Linked DNA regions of Allobranchiibius huperziae. The protein of the gene in region 1 interacts with the protein of each later gene in a pairwise test. Links are inferred from orthologs where the notes say so. Each region holds a gene or a part of one and is shown on either strand. Other genes may lie near its edges. The genes, in order: HNR15_RS01135 and dnaA.

Region 1 (7,783 bases):
GAGGTGCGTGAGCTTCACGCCGAGGTCGTCGGACAGCGCGATGAGCTGCTCGACGGCGGCGAGGCGCCGTTCGTCCCGGAAGTGGCGCATGCCGGTACGCGCCGAGCGGAAGTTGTCGTTGTCCTGGTTCGCCCGGTAGCGGCCCGTGAGGGTGCCGCCGGCGAGCGGGCTGTAGACGAGCGTGCCCATTCCGTAGCGTTCGGCGACGGGGAGGATCTCCCTCTCGATCTCGCGGTCCAGGATCGAGTAGTTCGGCTGCTCGGTGCGGAACCGTTCGAATCCCCGCCGCTCGGACATCCATTGGGCCTCGACGATCTCCGACCCACGCATCGACGACGTGCCGATCGCGCGGACCTTTCCCTGACGCACGAGGTCGGTGAGCGCTGAGAGGGTCTCGTCGATGTCCGTGTCCGGGTCGGGCCGGTGCAGCTGATAGAGGTCGATGTGGTCGGTCTGCAGGCGGCGCAGCGAACGCTCGACGGCCTGCATGATCCACCGACGGGAAGCACCCCGGTGGTTGAGGTCATCGTCGACGGGTCCCCAGAACTTCGTGGCGAGAACGACCTCGTCGCGTCGGCCCTTCAGTGCCTCGCCGACCACTTCCTCGGAGTCCCCGTAGCGGTCGGCGGTGTCGACGAAATTGATGCCGGCGTCCAGCGCTCGGTGGATGATGCGGATCCCGTCCTGGCGGTCGGGGTTTCCGAGCGAGCCGAGCATCATCGCGCCGAGGGCGTAGGGAGTGACCTTGATGCCGGTGCGGCCGAGTGTGCGGTACTTCATCCGAGTGCTCCTCGAGGTGAGTCGTCAGGCGTGGGCGGGTAGGTACTGGCCGTCGCGCATCGTGGACACTGCAGTTCTCACGAATGCTGCGGCTTAGCGGAACGTCGTTCCTCTAAGATAGCAGCCTATCCGGAATCATGTTCCTTTTACAGAGGAGACGTCGCGTGCCTCACACCACGGACGGGGACGGCGGGGAGCCGCGCCGCCAGCGCGCGGACGCCCGGTTGAACATCGACGCGCTGGTGGAGGCGGCCAAGGCGGTCTTCGCCGAGTCGGGTGTCGACGCGCCGGTGCGGTCCATCGCCGAGCGGGCCGGCGTGGGTGTGGGCACGCTCTATCGCCACTTCCCGCTGCGTTCCGACCTCATCTCGGCGGTCTTCCGACGCGAGATGGACGCCTGCGTCGCGGCGGCCACCGACCTCGAGGCCGCCTACCCTCCCGGTGAAGCGTTGGACCGTTGGGTCATGCGCTACACCCAGTTCGTCGCCACCAAACGTGGACTCGCGGGAGCTCTGCACTCGGGGGATCCCGCGTACGAGCCGCTCGCGGAGTACTTCTCGACCCGCCTGGCTCCGACTCTCGAGCGTCTGCTCGACGCAGCGACCGAGTCCGGGGAGATCAGCCAGCGTGTGGTCGCGGGGGAGTTCCTGGGCGCCGTGGCGAACCTGTGCCACGACGGCGGCCCGACCCCTAGCCGGAGTGGCGGACGCGCGGAGCGGATGGTGCGGCTGCTGCTCGCCGGACTTCGGTCGGAGGACGTCGGCTGATCACGACCGGGCGCAGATCTCCCCCGTGCAGCGTCACCGAGAACGGACTCTCGGGGAATCATCGATGCACGAATACGCCCGACCGTCGCGACGCAGTGTCGACGGGCGGCTGACGAGGGTGGGCTAGGGGACGACCGTGACCGGCCACTTCGCGTCGCGCACCAGATGGACCGCGAGCGAGCCCACGAGACGGTGGCCGGCCTGGCTGGAGGCACCGACCACCACTGCGTCGGCGCGGCGCTCGGTGGCGACCGCCACGATCTCCTTGTAGGGATTGCCGTGCCGCTCGACCATCTCGAAGTCGAGGTCGTCGACGACCCCGGACTCGGCGATCTGGCGGCGCATGTCGGCAACCACTCCGGCCTGGGTCTCCCGCAGCAGCGGGATGGCGGCGGGTGCGGCAGCGGCGTACACGCCGAGGGTGTGCACGTAGACGGCGACGAGGGTGGCGTTCATCCGGCGGGCCATGCCGACGGCGTACGCGCCCGCATGGGTCGCCGACTCCGACCCGTCGACACCGACCACGATCACGACCTTGGGTGGAGCGCCGTCCTGCGTCATCTTCGGACGGTATCGAACCCGCACCGGATCGCGGGAGACCTACCGGTCACGGACCCCCACGCCAGTGATCGATCCGTCGATGGTCGGGTGAGAAGCCGTTGTCGACGCCCCACAACACGGCCTGGGTGCGGCTGGACACGTCGATCTTGCGGTAGATCGCGCGGATGTAGGACTTGACGGTGTTGGGGCTGAGGAAGGTGCGTGAGGACACCTCCGCGTTGCTGTGGCCCTGGGTGATCAGGGCCAGGATCTCCGACTCGCGCTCGGTGAGACCCTCGCCCCGGCCGGGCCAGTCCAGCCCGGTCACCGGGCGGGCGCGGCCCGGCGGATCGCTGATGACGATCTCGCCCGCGTGCACCGCCTCGATGGCCGCGATGAACTCCCGGGCGGGAAGTGCCTTGGACAGGTAGCCGTGCACACCCTGCCGCTGCGCGCTCTCGACCAGCTCGGGGTGGAAGTTCCAGGTGTAGACGATCACCTTGCGCGCGCAGGGGCTGCGGATGAGCACCCCGATCTCCTCGCGGTCGGACTCCGGCTGGGCGAACGCGTCGTAGAGCACGACGTCGACGGTGTCCCTCAGCGGTTGGTTGGTGTCGATCTCGGCGATGATCACCCGGTCGCGGTACTGGTCGATGATCTTCGCGACGCCGAGCAGGACGACGTCGTAGTCGTCCACCAGGGCGACGGTGATGGGGGCTTGGGGCACTCCTCCACGTTAAACCTCCCTAGGGGTGTGTTGCAGCAGCCCTAGGGGTGAAAATCTCTAGGAGTACACAGTTCCTCTATCGGAAGGCTCGCCATGTTGGGTCTCATCATCACCATCGTCGTCGTCGGACTGATCGCGGGCGCGATCGCCCGCCTCATCGTCCCGGGCAAGCAGGACATCTCCATCCTCATGACCATCGTGCTCGGCATCGTCGGCTCGTTCATCGGCGGATTCCTCGGCTACGTGATCTTCCACAAGGACGCCGGAGGCGGCTTCCTGCAGCCGTCCGGCATCATCGGATCGATCATCGGCGCCGTCATCGCGCTCCTGATCTGGACTCGCGTCGGCAACCGCCGCAGCTCGGTTCGTGCCTGACACCAGGACACGTGCCTGCCATCCGGGGGAGGCAACGAAAGGCCCCTCACCATCACTGGTGAGGGGCCTTTTGCAGGTGTGTGGAGCGGTCAGCCCTTCGCGGCGGCCTTCAGCTTGCTGCCGGCGGTGACCTTCGCCGCGTGCGACGCGGGGATCTGGATCTCGGCGCCGGTCTGCGGGTTACGGCCGGTGCGAGCCGCACGCTCGACGCGCTCGACGGTCAGCAGACCGGGCAGCTGCACCTTCTCGCCGCGGCCGATGGCCTCGAGGATGACGTCGTTCAGGCCGGTGATCACCGAGGTGGCGTCCTTGACGCTGACGCCGGTGCGCTGCGCAATGGTGCTCGCAAGGTCAGTGCGGTTCATGGAAGTCCTGTTCTGTTCGTTCGCTTGAAGAGGGATCGGATCCGGCGCTGGCCGGATCCGCCCGCCGGCGCGTGACCGGCGGAGCTGACGGTACTGATGGTGCACGGCATACCCACAATTCGGCGGTATTCCGCGGCACGCGATCGTTCTTCACCGTAGACGCCTGCGGCCCGGTGTCAAAAGCCCACACCGCCGGGCGCGTCGGAAAAACGCGTCCTCAGTCCAGTTTCGACTCGCCGCTGTCGGTGTCGGCGTCGACCGGGTGCGCCTCCGCGGCCTCGGCCGCGGCGCGCGCGGCGTCGGGCTGCGACGACACCGGCGGTGCGTCGACCGTGTCCGCGTCGACCGGTACGCCGCCCGGAGCGTCGGCCGAGGCGCCTTCGGCGATGGTCCCCTGCACGACGGGCCCCTCCTTCTTGCCGGTGGCTGCGTGCAGCGCGGCGGTGGCGGCGTTCTTGACGGCCTGCCCCGCACCCGCGGCGGCTGCCTGGCCGGCGGCGGCGGCCACCTCGGGACCGCGCTCGCGGATCTGCTCGCTCGCCTTGGTCACCTGCTCCTGCACCGCCGGGTGCTCCCAGGCCCTGGCCGCCTGCAGTTTGATCTGCTCGTAGCGGCGCTCGCCCGCCTTGGCGCCGAAGACGTACCCGGCGCCGAATCCGACGAGAAACGACAGCTTGCCCATGTCTGGTCTCCTAGCGTGTGATGTCGCGCTCGACCCTACCGGCGGCGTACCGGTCAGCTTGCGCTCGTTCGTGACACCGGGTGAAAGCGCCGTGACACCGGCGTGAAACCGGATGGCCGCACGGTGTCCGCATGACCACACAGATCACCCACCTTCCCACTGCGCCGACCGGCCCGCTCGCCGTCGAAGCGACCGGTCTGGTCAAACAGTTCGGCGCGGCCCGCGCGGTCGACGGCATCGACCTGCGGGTGCGGCCGGGCGAGATCTACGGCGTGCTCGGACCCAACGGTGCCGGCAAGACCACCATGCTGAAGATGCTCGCCACGCTGCTGCCCATCGACGCCGGTACGGCGCGCATCCTCGGGCACGACGTGCAGGCGTCGCCGCACATCATCCGGCAGCTGATCGGCGTCACCGGGCAGTACGCCTCGGTGGACGAGAACCTCACGGCTGCAGAGAATCTGCGGCTGTTCGGCCGGCTGCAGGGACTCTCGCTGCGGGACGCACGGGCGCGGGCCGCCCGACTGCTCGAGCAGTTCGGGTTGTCGGAGGCGGCCGACCGGCAGATCGCGCAGTTCTCCGGCGGCATGCGCCGTCGGCTCGACCTGGCGGCGAGCCTCATCACCAGCCCGCCGGTCATCTTCCTCGACGAACCGACCACCGGTCTGGATCCGCGCACCCGCGGCCAGATGTGGGAGACGATCCGTGGCCTGGTGGCCGACGGGTGCACCGTCCTGCTCACCACCCAGTACCTGGACGAGGCCGACCAGCTGGCCGACCGCATCGCCGTCATCGACCACGGTCGGATGGTCGCCGAAGGCACCCCGGACCAGCTCAAGGCGAAGGTCGGCGGATCCAGCCTGCAGCTCGGCGTCCGCGACGTCGGCCAGGTCGCCGAGGCGGCCCGGATCGCCGAGCGCCTCATCGGCGACACCGCCGTACGCACCCCTGACCGCGCCGGCTTCACGATCCCGCTCGCCGACGCCGACCGCGCCGGTGGGGTGCTGATCGCGCTGCGCGAGGCCGGCATCGCCGTCGAGTCGCTCTCGGTGCAGAAGCCGACCCTCGACGAGGTCTTCCTCGCGCTCACCGGCGAGGACACCCAGCACGACTCATCCCGTTCCACCGACCAGGGAGTTGCCTGATGACCACCGCACAGCTCGAAACCTCAACGACGGCAACACCACTCGCAACGAAAGTCGTGCAGCCGCGTCCGCACGTCGGCACCCGCGCGACGGTTGAGCAGACCTTCAGCATGGCGTGGCGAGCCTTGATGAAGATGCGCCGCAACCCCGAGCAACTCGTCGACGTGATGGTGCTGCCGATCGTCTTCACGGTGATGTTCACCTACGTGTTCGGCGGCGCCGTCTCCGGCAGCGTCGGGCGCTATCTGCCGCTGATCATCCCCGGCATCCTGGCGCAGACCGTCCTCACCGCCTGCGTGGCGACCGGCACCCAGCTGCGCGAGGACATGGACAAGGGAGTCTTCGACCGCTTCCGGTCGTTGCCGATCGCGCGGATCGCACCGCTCGCCGGCCCGATGGTGGCCGACCTGGTGCGCTACGCGATCGCCTCGACGCTCACGGTGCTGGTGGGACTGGTGATGGGCTACCGGCCCGGCGGCGGCGTCTTCGGGGTGCTCGCAGCGGTCCTGCTGCTCGTCGTCACCGGATGGTCGATGGCCTGGGTCTTCACCTGGGTCGGCACCGTGATGAAGTCCGCGCAGAGCGTGCAGGGCACCTCGATGATGATCATGTTCCCGCTGACGTTCCTGTCCAACGCGTTCGTGCCGGCCGGGTCGATGCCCGGGTGGCTGCGCGCGTTCGTCGACGTCAACCCTGTCTCGCACGTGGTCACCGCGGCGCGCGATCTGATGAACGACGGCAACGTCACCGCCGAGGTCGGGTGGGCGCTGCTGGGTTGCGCCGCGGTCATCGCGATCTTCGCGCCGTTGTCGGTGCGGTCCTACCGCCGCAAGCTCTGAGCCGACCGCAGCCGGTCGACCGTCTCGCGCAGCTGCGTGAAACGTGCGGCGGAGTCGTCGCCGATCCCAGGTCGTGCCCGGTCGATGAGATCGGGCGCGACCTGCTGCACGTCGCGGACCGCGCGCTCCCAGTCCATCGAGGGATACACCTGGTTGTAGCCGGAGGCGTGAGCGAGGACCATCAGCCGGGCGCCGGTGTCCGCGGCGTCCGGCAGGTGCGTGACGACCCACCGACCGACGGCGAACGCAAGGGCGCCCGCGGAGGGGTGGTCCAGGTCGGCGAGCGACCCGGCGAGGGTTTCGCTCAGCGCTTCGAGGGATTCGACGTACGCCGTGGTGCTGGCGGCGTCGGGCGCGCCGGCGGTGTCGGCCAGCACCACGCTGTGCAGATACGCGGCGCGGCCGAAGAGCAGCCACGGGGCGGCCCGGTCCAGGGACATGGCTAGCGAGACGGTCAGTCGCTGCATCAGGCACCAGCCGTCGAGGTGCAACCGGGCGGCCGACTGCCGATCCCCCCGCGCGAAGGCGAGCTCGGCGCGCACCGGCTCCGAGGAACCCCACCCCACGACGCCGACCTCGGCGGTCTCCGCCTCGAGTCGCTCGGCCTGCGACTGCGCCTCGGCGAGGTCGCCCGCGTCGATCGCGCCCAGCGCGATGACCATCCGCTGTTGCGCGGCGTCGTCCACCGCGTGCAGGCGCAGCAGGACGTCGATCGCGCGCTCCGCCTCTCGCGCCGCCTCGATCCGTCGGCCGCCCTGCACGAGCAGGCCCGCGCGCTCGGCACGTAGCGCGTGCACCTGCCACGGGCCGTCCGACTCCTCGCTGTTGGACAGCGCGAGGTCCAGTGCGTGCAGCGCGACGTCCAGATCGCCGGCGTTCTCCGCCAGGTGCATCCACCAGCGCGCCGCGAGTCCCGCGAGGTGCCTGTCCGGTGAGCCGGACAGGGCGATGAGTCGTTCCTCAGCCGTCGCCGCGTGGTCTCCCGTGACCTGGGCGAGCACGCCGGAGATCTGCACCAGTGCGGCGAGGCGGGAGTCATCGCCCGGCCCCAGCGTGTCGAGCGCGTCGAGGAGCGCTTGATCGGCGGCCTCGCGGAACAGTCCTTGAAACATCGCGTCCCACGCCAGCAGGGTGCGTGCGGCGTCGGCGTCCTGCGGAGCGACCGGGTGCCGCATGATCACCTGGGCTGCGCTCTCACTGGCATCGAAGGCGCGCAGGAAGTTGCCGCTGACCTGCCACAGCGTGATCAGGGTCGCGCCGATCACGGCGGTCGCCTCGGCGTCGTCGGAGGCGATCGCCCGATCCAACTCGACCGCGAGGTTGCCTTCGTCGCGGGTCAGCGCGTCGATCGTGTCGATCTGGTCGGGGCCGAAGAAGCGCGCGGCCGTCGTGCGGCTGACGTGCAGCGCCCAGGCGCGTACGGCGCCGCGCACCGTCGTGCCCCGGCCGGTCTGCTCCAGACGGTCCCGCCCGAACTCTCGCACCGTCTCCAGCATCCGATAGCGCACCGTGTCGTCCTCGACGACGGTGAGCAGCGACTGCGACACCAGACTCTCGACGTGC
Region 2 (7,920 bases), 3.2 Mb from region 1 along the record:
CACGATCGCGCGGACGACAGCCTGCTCGTCCCCGGCGCGGATCAGGGGGTGGTCTGTCGCGACCCGGTGCGATCCGAGGGTGGCGAGATAGCCGACGGCCTCGACCAGGTTGGTCTTGCCCTGTCCGTTGCGCCCGACCAGCGTCGTGACGCCGGGCTCGAAGTCGAGCTCGAGCTGCTCGTAGGACCGGAATCCGGTCAGAGTCAGCCGTCGCAGGTACACCGTGGGAAGTCTAGGAGCACGGCACCACGACAGAGCGCCGCCCGATCCCCGACCCGCTCACCCGACCCCGAAGAACCTCATGGGGTGACGGCTCAGTGGTCGGTGACGATGCCCTTCTGGCCCTTGAGGGTGACCGGGTGCCCGCCGAACTCGTTGCGCATGGCGGCCACGGCCTGCATCGCGGGGGAGTCGTCCTGGCGGGAGACGAACCGGGCGAAGAGCGAGGCGGAGATGACCGGCATGGGCACGCCGTACTCCACGGCCTCCTGCACGGTCCACCGACCCTCACCGGAGTCGTTGACGAAACCGGAGATCTTGTCGAAACCGGGGTCCTTGGCGAGGGCGGTCGCCATCAGTTCCTGCAGCCACGACCGCACGACGGTCCCGCGGGTCCAGGCCTTGAACGCGGCGGGCACGTCCTTGACGATCTCCTTGGCCGCGAGCAGCTCGTAGCCCTCGGCGTACGCCTGCATCATCCCGTACTCGATGCCGTTGTGGACCATCTTCACGTAGTGCCCGGCGCCGACGTCGCCGGCGTGCACCCAGCCCTCGTCGCGTGGGCCCTCGGGGCGCAGTGCGTCGAAGATCGGCATGACGCGCTCCACGTCCTTGTCGCTGCCACCGCACATGAGGCCGTACCCGGCCTCCTTGCCCCACACGCCGCCGGAGACACCGCAGTCGACGAAGGCGATGCCCTTCCTGTCCAGCTCCTGGGCGTGCCGCTCGTCGTCGGTGAACTTGCTGTTGCCACCGTCGACGATGAGGTCGCCGGCCTCGAGCAGGTCGGACAGGTCGTTGATCACGGAGTCGGTGACCTTGCCGGCGGGCACCATCACCCACACCACCCGTGGCGCCGAGAGCTTGGAGACCAGATCCTTGAGGTCCTTGGCGTCACTGATCTTCTGGTCGGTGTCGTACCCGACGACCTCGTGACCTGCGGCACGGATGCGGTCGCGCATGTTGCCGCCCATCTTGCCCAGCCCGATCAAGCCGATCTGCATGTCCAACTCCTTGTTCGCCAGTGGTCAGGTACTCGCAGGATCCGCGAGCCGATCTCGGGCCCGACGCTACTCCCGCTCGGTTGTCAGCGTCCTACTGACGCAGATGCCACTGATCCGCTGACAATCGCGGATTCAGCTCGTTGTTCCTTCGTTCGCGAGCCGCGACCGTACTCCGCTGCGGCCGCGTGCTCGCTGTGCTCGCTCACAACCTGCGCTGCGCACGGTCTAGCTCGCGAAGCGCACCGGCATCAGCACGTAGCGGTAGCTCTCGTCAGCGTCGCCGTCCGCCTCGGCCTGCCCCGACAGCACCGCGGGGCGGCTGGGCTGGGTGAAGGACATCCGCGCGTACGACGTGCCGATGGCTCCCAGGCCGTCGAGCAGGAACTGCGGGTTGAAGGCGATCTCCAGCTCCGGGCCCTGCAGGTTGCACTCCACGGCCTCGCTGGCCTGGGCGTCGTCGCCCTGACCGGCCTCGATGCCGACCTGGCCCTCGCTGAAGCGCAGCCGTACGGCGGCGTTGCGCTCGGCCACCAGCGCTACGCGCTTGACGGCTTCGGTCAGCGTGGCGGTGTTGAGCACCGCGACGGTGTCCACGCTCGTCGGGAAGATGGCGGTGACCTTCGGGTACTCCCCGTCCAGCAGTCGGCTGGTGCTGCGGCGTCGACCGGCCTCGAACCCCACGAGGCCCTCACCGCCTGCCGCGTGACCGAGGGCGATGCCGACCGTGCCGGACGCGCCGAGGGCGCGAGCGGTGTCCGACAGCGTGCGCGCGGGGATCAGCGCGACGTGCGAGGCGTCCGCGGTGCTGGGGTTCCAGGTGAGCTCGCGCAGGGCCAGCCGGTAGCGGTCGGTGGCCAACAGGCTCAGCTTGTCGCCCTCGATCTCCATCCGGACACCGGTCAGGATCGGCAGGGTGTCGCCGCGGTCGGCCGCGATGGAGACCTGCGCGACCGCCTGGGTGAAGATGTCGCCCTGCACCGAACCGCTGGGCTCCGGAGAGATCGGCAGCGTGGGGTAGTCCGCAGTGGGCATCTGCTGCAGCGCGAACCGGCTGGACCCGCAGGAGACCGTCAGCTTGGACCCGTCGACGGCCAGCGAGACCGGCTTGGCCGGCAGCGACCGGGAGATCTCCGACAGCAGCCGGCCCATCACCAGGGTCTCGCCGGGCTCGTCGACCTGAGCGGGGACGGTGACCTTGGCCGAGACCTCGTAGTCGAAGGCGCTCAGCGTGAGCGAGTCCTCGGCGGCTTCCAGCAGCACACCGGCCAGGACCGGTACGGGCGGGCGGGTGGACAGGCCGCGTACGGCCCAGGTGACCGCTTCGGCAAGCACATCGCGTTCGACCTGGAGCTTCACGACACGGACCGTCCTCAGTAGCTGCTCGTTCGGGTGCAGGGATGCGTCGACGGCGCTCGCTTCAGGCAGCGGTCGTCTGGCGCAGACCGACCCTAGTCGGCAGGGACCCGCCCGCCAACCGAAGCGGTCCATCGATGTTGTTCGGTCCGGGTCCCGTGGCTCTTGTCGTTCTCCCCAGCTGTCGGGGCGCAACAGGATCTCCAGAAATCGTTAGTCGTCGTAGTAGCGGTTGTGGATGCTGTGGAGAACGACAGGAAATCGCCGGAACGAGCGGCAACCAGGTCGCCGGGGGCTGTGGACCGGTTGGGGGTGGTGGATGTGGATGAACCGGGGGTCCGGTGGACGGTCGGGCGCTGTTCACACGTCGTACACCGACGGGGCCTTGCAGAAGGGCCGCGATCCACCGTTTGGCGTTGTTTTCCCCAGGGAATTGTGGATGGACCGGCGCGAGGCGGAGGTGACGCGGCGTGTTGCGCGGAACGGCGCTACCCACAGACTTATCCACAGGGTGGGGACAACGGGGTGGGGAATATCGACTCCGGACCGCACGTCAGGTGATGTAGGTCACATCTGAGGGGTCGAGAAACATAGTTATCCCCAGAAAACGGTGGACAACTGTGTGGACGGAGCGTCAGGTGGCGCGGCGGATCTGAAGGGTCAGTTCACTGATCTGGTCGTACAGGTGACGCCGGTCACCCATCTGCTGACGGATCTTACGGTCCGCGTGCATCACCGTGGTGTGATCGCGCCCACCGAATTGTTGACCAATTTTCGGCAGCGACAGGTCGGTCAGTTCACGGCACAGATACATGGCGATCTGCCGGGCGTTCACCAGGGTGCGACTGCGGGACGAGCCGCACAGATCGTCGACGGTGAGGTCGAAGTACGCCGCCGTCTTGGCCATGATCGTGGAGACCCCGATCTGGCCGGGGTTGGCGCTCGGCATCAGGTCCTTCAGGACGTGCGTCGCCAGCTCCATGGTGATCTCCTGGGCCGACACCGACGCGTACGCCGTGACGCGGATCAGCGCGCCCTCGAGCTCGCGGATGTTGCTCGGCACCCTGCTGGCGATCAGGCTCAGCACCTCGTCGGGGATCCCCATCTTGTCCGCGATGGCCTTCTTGCGAAGGATCGCGATACGCGTCTCGAGGTCCGGCGGCTTCACATCGGTGGTGAGGCCCCACTCGAACCGGGACCGCATCCGATCCTCCAGCCCGCTCAGCAGCTTCGGCGGCTGGTCACTGGTCAGCACGATCTGCTTCTCGCCGTTGTGCAGCGAGTTGAAGGTGTGGAAGAACTCCTCCTGGGTGCTCTCCTTGCCCTGCAGGAACTGCACGTCGTCGATGAGCAGCACGTCGACGTCGTCGCGGTAGCGCTTCTGGAAGCGGCTGGCGTTGTCGTCGCGGATGGAGTTGATGAAGTCGTTGGTGAACTCCTCGGAGTTCACGTAGAGCACCCGCATCTGAGGGTAGTAGCTGCGCACGTAGTGACCCACCGCGTGCAGCAGGTGGGTCTTGCCCAGTCCGGAGTCGCCGTAGATGAACAGCGGGTTGTACGAGCGCGCCGGCGTCTCGGCGACCGCTTGGGCCGCGGCGCAGGCGAACCTGTTGCCGGCACCGATGACGAAGGTGTCGAAGGTGTACTTCGGGTTCAGTCGCGGGTCGTTGGTCGCCGCACCGCCGCGGGCGCTGGTCGAGACCGGACCACGGGCCGGCGGTGCCGGCGGCTTCTCCACCGGCGCGGGCTTCTCCACGATGTCGATCGGGAAGAGTTCGCCGGCCTCGGCGCTCTGGTCGGGCGGCCGCAGGGACTCATCGACGGTCACCGCCAGCGTCACGGTCTGGGACAGCTGCTCGCTGAGCGCCGCGGACACCGAGTCGATCAGGTCCGACTCGACGATGCGTTTGGTGTGTTCGAAGGGCACCGCGAGTACGGCGGTCTCACCGACGACGCCGATCAGGCGGGCCAGGCGCAGGTAGCCCCGGTCGCGCTGGGCGATGCCGGAATCCTCCAGCGTCATCAGGGTGGAGTGCCAGACGAAGGCGAGATCGTGGTCCGATTCGCTCACGGTCGTCGTACTCCTCGCTGCCTGGTCAGCTCATGATGGTCACCGTCGAACGGGTGCCCAGTAGGTCGCTGTCGAATGTCTGCGGGGAGCGTACCGACCGTCATCCACAGGGTTCTCCACAGGCTGTGAATAATTTCCCCCATTCGAAGCGAACCTGACCGTAACAACCAGGACCCCCCACGGCAACCTCGCGGACGGTTTCTGTTCAGCAGCGTGCGGCGTGTCGGCTGGAACGGCGGCTCTGGAACCGGTTTGCTGGATCGTTTGCGGGCGGCGGTGGCGAAGATACCGTCCGTGAGCGTGCCGAGTTTGACCACTGTCCCCGGCCGCCCGTAGAGTTTTGGTCGTCTCGTGCCCTGTGAGCATGGACGGTGAGTCGAGAACCGGCAGGTGCGTCTTTGCGTACATCGCCCGGGGATCGGCGCTCCGTGGTGGCCGCAGTTGACACTGGAGACCACCTGACCAGGCACCATCTCGAACCATCTGGGTCACCACGACCCAGGCATCCGACCGGAGTGACACGTGAGCAAGCGCACCTTCCAGCCGAACACCCGTCGACGGGCCAAGACCCACGGCTTCCGCCTGCGGATGCGGACGCGCGCCGGCCGCTCCATCATCGCCTCGCGCCGCCGTAAGGGCCGCGAGCGCCTCTCCGCCTGAGTCCGATCACATCGAACCCCGCATCCCGTGCTGCCGGCAGCGCACCGCCTGCGCCGCCCGGCGCAGTTCCGGGCCGTGCTCCGCGGTCGCGGAGCGGGGCGCAGCGGGGGTGACCTGCTGGTGGTCCATGCAGCACACGTCTCCCGCCCCGCGGACGGCTCGGCCGTCCCGAGGGTGGGTTTCGTCGTTTCCAAGGCCGTCGGCAACGCCGTGGTCCGCACTCGCACCAAGCGGGTCCTGCGGCACGTCATCGCGGCGGAGCTCGGCGCCGTCCCCGCTGACGTGGATCTCGTCGTACGCGCCAACCCGCCGCTCGCTGGTGCACCCACCCCTCGTGTGCGCGAGGATCTGCGGCGCCAGCTGCATCAGGCGTTGTCGCGGCTGCGATGAGCACCCTCAACCGCTGGCTGGCCGCGCCGCTCGTCCTGCTGGTGCGGCTCTACCAGCGGTGGATCTCCCCACTCTTCCCGCCGTCGTGCCGGTTCACGCCGTCCTGCTCGGCGTACGCGGTCACCGCCCTCACCCGGTTCGGGCCCTTCAAGGGCAGTTGGCTGACCGCGCGCCGGCTGCTGCGGTGCCATCCGTGGAACCCCGGCGGAGTCGACCACGTTCCACCGGCGAAGGTGTCCGGCGACGTGCACCACGCGGCGTGACCGCCCCCTCATCCTGATCAGCTCACCCGAGAAGCACCGAGGACACCATGATTGACACCCTGCTCTTCCCGCTCGAGTGGTTCGTCGCCCTCGTGATGGTGGGCTTCCACAACGGTCTGAGCAAGATCGGCATGAACCCCACCTCCGGGTGGACATGGGCGTTCTCGGTGGTCGGCCTGGTCATCGTCCTGCGGGTCCTGCTGATCCCGCTCTTCGTCAAGCAGATCAAGACCTCGCGCCGGATGCAGCTCATCCAGCCGGAGATCCAGGCGATCCAGAAGAAGTACAAGGGCAAGAAGGACGCCGAGTCCCGTCAGAAGATGACGGAAGAGACGATGGAGCTCTACAAGCGGACGGGCACCAACCCGTTCAGCTCCTGTATGCCGATCCTGCTCCAGGCACCGTTCTTCTTCGCTCTCTTCCGGGTGCTCAACAACCTGGGCAAGATCGGCGACGGGCGCCACAAGTCGATCGGTCTGATGACCCACGCCGCGGCGCGTCAGGCGGAGCAGTCGACCCTCTTCGGCGCGAAGCTGTCGGACACTTTCCTGGGCAGCCACTCGTTGGCCGCGAAGGTCCTCACGATGGGCCTCATCGTGCTGATGTCGGCCACGATGTTCATCACCCAGCGTCAGCTGATGCAGAAGAACATGCCGGCTGCGGCCTTGGACAACCCGATGGCCAAGCAGCAGAAAATCATCATGTACGTGATGCCGCTGTTCTTCTTCGTCACCGGCCCGAACTTCCCCATCGGTGTCCTGATCTACTGGCTGACCACCAACCTCTGGACCATGGGACAGCAGTTCTACGTGATCCGGCGGATGCCCGCACCCGGCTCCGCGGCCGAGAAGGCCTTGGAAGAACGTCGTCGCGCCAAGGGCAAGCCGATGCCAGGTGCGGCCGTGAGTCTGGACAAGGCGGCCGCAGTCGCCGCCGCGGAAGCGCCTGCCGAGGGCGAGGACGCCGCTAAACCCAAGGTGAGCGGGCAGCGGGTGCAGCCGAAGAAGGGCAAGCGTCGCCCGACCCCCTCCACCGGGCAGCCCACCGACGTCTCCTCGAACGGCACGTCCGGCGGATCCACGACCGCGGTGTCGACGTCCGGGGACACCAAGATCACCACGACCACTGCGAAGAACGTCGCGCCTCCGCGCGCCAAGACCAAGCGCAAACGGTGATGCCGACCGTTCGCACCCACCGGCAGACACAGAATCTGGAGCTCTCATGACGCAGGACACCGACCAGTCCGAGCAGGTCGACGAACGAGTGGACACAGAGGGGACGGAGGGGACTGCGTCGCAGGCTGCGCGGCCGGCCGCCGACCGCTCCTCGGGGCTGGACCGCGAAGGTGAGATCGCGGCCGACTTCCTCGAGACGTTGCTCGACATCGCCGACCTCGACGGTGACATCGATGTGGACGTCGACGGGGACCGCGCCGCCGTCGCGATCGTGGACTCCGAAGAAGGCCGCGTTCCGCGCCGCCTCGTCGGGCAGGACGGCAAGGTCCTCGAGGCCCTGCAGGAGCTGACCCGGTTGGCCGTGCAGGCTGAGACCGGTGAGCGCAGTCGCCTGATGCTGGATGTCGCCGGCCACCGCGCCGCGCGCCGCGAGGAGCTGACGCGGATCGCCGCCGATGCAGCGGCGGCAGCGAAGGAGACCGGTGAGCGGCAGTCGTTGGAGCCGATGAGCGCTTTCGAGCGCAAGGTCGTGCACGACGCCGTGCTCGCGGCCGGGCTGGGCTCGGAGTCCGAGGGCGTCGAGCCCCGGCGGTACGTCGTCGTCCTGCCGCAGCGGTAGTTCCTCGGTTTCACGTGGAACACCACGGCTCCACGACCCTGCCCGAACCGCCCGCCGCAGCCGCCACCGTCTTCGGTGATCGACTGGGTCGGGCGCTGGCATACGCCGAACTGCTGGCGACCACGGGTGTCGATCACGGTCTGATCGGCCCCCGCGAGGTGCCGCG

What was found.
Region 2: the proteins of HNR15_RS01135 (region 1) and dnaA interact in binary tests that used the Escherichia coli proteins (3 or more experiments, as listed by UniProt). The link is inferred for Allobranchiibius huperziae from one-to-one orthologs.

The regions. Positions count from the first base shown.
Region 1 is NZ_JACCFW010000001.1:228,131-235,913, forward strand. Bases 1,917-4,696 are described here. They hold HNR15_RS01135 (HU family DNA-binding protein), read right to left. Parts: upstream 3,555-4,696; coding sequence 3,279-3,554; downstream 1,917-3,278. Other genes in these bases: HNR15_RS01120 (universal stress protein), read right to left, coding at 1,917-2,108; HNR15_RS01125 (response regulator transcription factor), read right to left, coding at 2,155-2,814; HNR15_RS01130 (GlsB/YeaQ/YmgE family stress response membrane protein), read left to right, coding at 2,908-3,189; HNR15_RS01140 (hypothetical protein), read right to left, coding at 3,772-4,236; HNR15_RS01145 (ATP-binding cassette domain-containing protein), read left to right, coding at 4,368-4,696. Also shown: HNR15_RS01110 (aldo/keto reductase), read right to left, coding at 1-780; HNR15_RS01115 (TetR/AcrR family transcriptional regulator), read left to right, coding at 945-1,547; more of HNR15_RS01120, read right to left, coding at 1,671-1,916; more of HNR15_RS01145, read left to right, coding at 4,697-5,381; HNR15_RS01150 (ABC transporter permease), read left to right, coding at 5,381-6,220; HNR15_RS01155 (BTAD domain-containing putative transcriptional regulator), read right to left, coding at 6,202-7,783.
Region 2 is NZ_JACCFW010000001.1:3,456,095-3,464,014, reverse strand. Bases 2,430-5,346 are described here. They hold dnaA (chromosomal replication initiator protein DnaA), read right to left. Parts: upstream 4,648-5,346; coding sequence 3,211-4,647; downstream 2,430-3,210. Other genes in these bases: HNR15_RS18930 (hypothetical protein), read right to left, coding at 5,314-5,346; rpmH (50S ribosomal protein L34), read left to right, coding at 5,170-5,307; dnaN (DNA polymerase III subunit beta), read right to left, coding at 2,430-2,579. Outside these bases: DNA replication/repair protein RecF, read right to left, coding at 1-222; gnd (phosphogluconate dehydrogenase (NAD(+)-dependent, decarboxylating)), read right to left, coding at 315-1,223; more of dnaN, read right to left, coding at 1,449-2,429; more of HNR15_RS18930, read right to left, coding at 5,347-5,436; HNR15_RS16495 (ribonuclease P protein component), read left to right, coding at 5,383-5,697; membrane protein insertion efficiency factor YidD, read left to right, coding at 5,694-5,960; membrane protein insertase YidC, read left to right, coding at 6,008-7,135; HNR15_RS16480 (Jag family protein), read left to right, coding at 7,182-7,754; 16S rRNA (guanine(527)-N(7))-methyltransferase RsmG, read left to right, coding at 7,769-7,920. UniProt on the Escherichia coli protein: Plays an essential in the initiation and regulation of chromosomal replication. Binds in an ATP-dependent fashion to the origin of replication (oriC) to initiate formation of the DNA replication initiation complex once per cell cycle.